DNA from 2 places in the Alteromonas sp. ABH4_453 genome. Region 2 is predicted to be linked to the other one. Evidence: predicted binding sites of a transcription regulator. Region 2 holds the regulator's gene; the other holds the start of a gene.
What was found. Region 2 encodes ArgR, which controls arginine synthesis, uptake and breakdown. Its sites were predicted from a motif close to ANTGAATANNTATTCANT; they were not measured.
Positions count from the first base shown of each region.

Region 1 (2,416 bases), on a different contig from region 2:
TCGGCGTTTACAACGGCAGCAACGGCGCGTTCAAAACGTGCAAGACCTTCTTTAATGTCTTCATCAGGGATAACCAGTGAAGGTGCAAAACGAATAACGTTCATGCCAGCAACAAGACACATTAGGTTTTCTTTGGTTGCAGCCATCATGAAGTCACGTGCACGGCCTTGGTATTTCTCATTTAACGCACAACCTAACAGCATGCCTTGACCACGTACTTCTTCAAATACGTTGTACTTTTCATTGATAGCACCTAGTAGTTCACGGAATAGGGCTTCTTTCTTAAGTACACCTTCAAGCACTTCTGGCTGGTTCACGATATCTAGCGCTTTTTCTGCAACCGCACAGGCTAGAGGGTTACCACCGTAAGTACTACCGTGGGTACCAGGCTTTAGGTGTGCAGCAATATCATTTGTTGTTAGCATGGCGCCAATTGGGAAGCCGCCACCGAGTGACTTAGCGGTAGTTAAAATATCAGGTGTTACGCCAAGACCCATGTAGGCATAAAGGTGACCAGTACGACCCACGCCCGACTGAACTTCGTCAAAAATAAGTAGTGCGTTGTGCTTGTCACAAAGTTCGCGAACGCCTTTTACGAAATCTACATCAGGTGGAATAATACCGCCTTCACCTTGAAGCGGTTCCATCATTACCGCACAGGTTTTGTCAGAAATTAGCGCTTCAAAGGCAGCTAAATCGTTGTAGTCACAGTGGTCAACAGCGCCAGGCTTAGGGCCAAAGCCATCAGAGTATGCAGCTTGACCACCCACTGTTACAGTAAAGAATGTACGGCCGTGGAAACCTTTGTTAAAGGCAATGATTTGGTTTTTATCTTCACCGTGCTTATCAAGCGCCCAGCGACGGGCTAATTTCAACGCTGCTTCGTTAGCTTCTGCGCCTGAATTTGCAAAGTAAACTTTGTCAGAAAATGTCGCATCGTTAAGTTTTTTAGCAAGACGAAGCGCCGGCTCATTTGTGAACACATTGCTTAAATGCCAAAGCTTGCTCCCTTGTTCGTTGAGAGCTTTAACCAATTCTGGGTGGCAGTGACCTAAAACGTTTACTGCAATACCGCCTGCAAAGTCGATGTACTCAGCTCCATCTTGATCCCATACGCGCGAACCTTCACCTCGAACAGGTACCATACCTGCTGGGTTATAGTTAGGAACCATTACATCATCAAATGTAGCGCGAGTTACGTTCATCTTTGTTACCTCTGCGTTGGGCGCCAATCACGTAATGTGAGTTTGCTTGTTGAATCAACGAGTACGTTTTATTCGTACTGTGAGTGATAAAAAGCATCAATTGGGCGCATAGAAACTAATCGGATTTGTTTTACAGTATGCCATTTTTTTTAACATTTGTCTTCTATGTAAAGGGCTGTAGCCCTTTATTTATAAGGACTGTGGCTTAATTTGCAGGAAAAGTGAATAACTATTAACTACTGGTCTATATCAATTAGTAATAATCATTTTTTACGCTAAGAAAAGCGCTGCTTGGTGGTTTTATTATGCTTCACGATAATTTTCATGCTGTAGTGGACGATACTCAAGTTACCTTTCAATAGCGCTAAAATCAGTCGAGTCGTTGAGTAATCGTCAATATTTCAGTGTATTTACTATGACTGCTAAATTAAGTGCATAACGAGTGCATGAATATCCACAAAATATTTGAGGTTCTCCGTGTTTTTATGCACGAAATTTGGCCTAAATGAGTGAAAAAGGCAAACTTAGCCTATCTTTCATCTTCGCTTTTTACCAACGGCAGGGTGAAAATATCCATACCTTTAAGTTTCTCAAGTGCACCCGCAGGATAGCGCTGTTCTGAAAAAAGCGGTTTTACCTCTTTTATATCGACGAGCTTCAGCTGGTGTAGCATTCTTATTTGTGTATAAGCGCGAGCTTGATGCAGAATTTTACTTAATGTTTTGGGTTGAGTAGGCTGTTTATCTGCACAGTCTCGCATGGGCTGTGCAATGGGTAAGCGTTTGAAGTGCATCCATTCTAAAATGTCAGCGCTTACCGCGTCGGCGAATTCTTGTTGCAGAGCGATAAGATGGTTAGCCGACGGCGCAATTTTTAATAAAGCCTCATGGCGCTTTTGTTCTTTGTCTTTCTGACACTCCTGTAGTAAATGCAGTTGAATTTTATCGAACAGTTTAAAATAAAGTCGTGTCACGGCACAGCGGCCTAAATTACTTATCATTGCCAGCGTGTACGCTTGATTCTTATTTAGGTCATTCAGTGCAGCTAGGCGCTTTGCAGTAAGCGCAACGCCTGTTGAATAATGCGTTAGTTTTTGTTTGATAAGCGGGTAAGGATCGGTAATTTGAGGCATAGCGCGCTTTAATATCAATGAAGGTATTAGCGTGCGCAAGTTTTCTATTCCCAAAAAGCTTAAAGCGGTGCGCAACGTC
Region 1 is NZ_JBSWXP010000009.1:69,979-72,394, forward strand. Features, by position in the region: gene ACXAGV_RS17110 (aspartate aminotransferase family protein) at 1-1,205, opposite strand, end outside; gene ACXAGV_RS17115 (HDOD domain-containing protein) at 1,735-2,416, opposite strand, start outside.
Region 1: ACXAGV_RS17110 (aspartate aminotransferase family protein) is a predicted target of ArgR. The motif match lies at 1,426-1,443, and genes of this name have one in related genera.

Region 2 (2,416 bases):
TGGCACTTTTTTATGCCTGCAATTTATCTCACACATCTGTTACTTACCGCGCATAGCCTTTGTTTATGATCTAAGTCCCTCCACTACACGAATTAACCGACGAGAGAATTTTTTAAATGCTCGCAAGGAGGGCTTATGACAAAACGTATGCTAATGGTAATGACGTCTCATGAAATTATGGGTGATACGGGTAAGAAAACAGGCATGTGGTTAGAAGAGTTCGCAGCGCCATATTACGCATTTAAAGATCAAGACTATACGATTACCCTTGCGTCGCCAATGGGAGGCCAAGTACCTATCGACCCAAATAGCCTTGCAGATGATGCGATGACAGACGACGCAATAAGATATACAAAAGATGAACTGGCGCGAAGTGCAATGGCGTCGACTATACCGCTTGAAGATGTGCGTGCAGATGAGTTTGACGCAGTATTCTACCCAGGTGGTCATGGTCCTTTGTGGGATCTGTCAGATAATGCCCACTCAATTAAACTCATAGAAGACACAATCGCGGCAAATAAACCTGTTGGCGCAGTCTGCCATGCTCCAATCGTGCTTAAGGACGTTAAAACTTCAGATGGCAAGTACTTAGTTGATGGTAAGCAGGTAACTGGATTTTCAAACAGCGAAGAAGCGGCAATGGAACTTACCGATGTTGTCCCATACCTAGTTGAAGACGAACTAGTGAAAAAGGGCGGTAAATATGAAAGTGCAGATGACTTCGCCGTAAAAGTGTGTACTGATGGTCTACTGGTGACAGGACAGAACCCACCGTCATCACGCCCAGCTGCAGATGCCCTAATTAAGCTTTTATCTTAGGAAAGTCTTAGTTTATAAACTATTTCGAAACCGCATCTTGTATGCGGTTTCTTGTTTTCGGTTACCGAGTCTTTAACGAACTAGTTAGACATTTTCGAATAAATCTTCAACGCGTTGTCTTAGCTCTTCAATTCTTGTCACATCAGCTGGCGCTATAAAAATGGTGTCGTCGCCTGCAATAGTACCTAATACGCCATCTTTCTTGCTTAACGAATCTAATAAACGGGCGATAAGTTGAGCTGCACCTGGACTGGTTCTGATAATAACCATCACATTATTGTGGACAATGTCTAACACAAGTTGTTTCAGGGGGCTCTTGGCGGTTGGCATGCCTAGTTCTGGGGGCAAACAGTACACCATGTCGCCCCTGGCATTACGAGTCCTTACTGCACCGAACTTGCTTAGCATTCTAGAGATTTTAGATTGACTGATATTGTCAAAACCTTGAGCTTTTAAAGCATCTACTATCTCGCCTTGTGAACCATAACTTTCCGCTTTAAGAATCTCTTTAAAAGCCTTGATGAGTTGCTCTTGTTTTGCGTTTGCCATTAGCGCTCTTTTCTTTTCTGAGGGTTATCGTTAGGAATTATATTTAGTATGCGTATATTGTGCCGCACAGGTAGACTTTGCGCAATTTCTTTGCATAATCATTCATGATAATGAATATCGAACAAAAATCGCCATAAATAACGTTAATAAGACGATCCGGTGATTGAGTTTTCCCCCGCGTTGCATTAGTGTGACGTTCCGTTTAAATACGTGAAGTAATCCCATAGGAGAAATGGTATGAAAGTAGCCGTGTTAGGTGCTGCCGGTGGTATTGGTCAGGCGCTGTCTTTGTTGTTGAAAACACAATTGCCAGCAGGTTCAGATTTAGCGCTTTACGACGTGGCGCCAGTTGTTCCTGGTGTTGCCGTTGATTTGAGCCACATCCCCACTGCGGTAAAAGTAACCGGTCACGGTAAAGATGACCTAGCTGATGCACTAACTGGAGCAGACGTAGTTCTTATTCCAGCAGGTATGCCTCGTAAGCCAGGTATGGATCGTTCAGATCTGTTCAACATCAACGCCGGCATTGTTAAAAACCTAATCGAAGGTGTAGCTGATAACTGCCCGAACGCGTGTGTTGGTATCATCACTAACCCAGTTAACACTACTGTAGCTATTGCAGCTGAAACGCTTAAAGCTAAAGGCGTTTACGACAAGAATAAGCTTTTCGGTGTAACAACGCTTGACGTTATCCGTGCTGAAACTTTCGTTGCTGAACTTAAAGGCGTAGACGTATCTTCTGTGCACGTACCGGTAATCGGTGGTCACTCTGGTACAACTATCCTTCCTCTTCTTTCACAAGTTGAAGGTGTAGATTTCACAGACGAAGAAGTTGCTAGCCTTACAACTCGTATCCAGAATGCGGGTACTGAAGTTGTTGAAGCTAAAGCGGGCGGCGGTTCTGCAACCCTATCAATGGGTCAAGCAGCGGCACGCTTCTGTCTATCTCTAGTTGCAGCAATGCAGGGTGAGAACGTTGTTGAGTACACTTATGTACAAACTGACGACAGCGACGACGCAGCATTCTTCGCACACCCAGTTCGCCTTG
Region 2 is NZ_JBSWXP010000010.1:63,676-66,091, forward strand. Features, by position in the region: gene ACXAGV_RS17965 (type 1 glutamine amidotransferase domain-containing protein) at 136-819, shown strand; gene argR (transcriptional regulator ArgR) at 904-1,368, opposite strand; gene mdh (malate dehydrogenase) at 1,606-2,416, shown strand, end outside.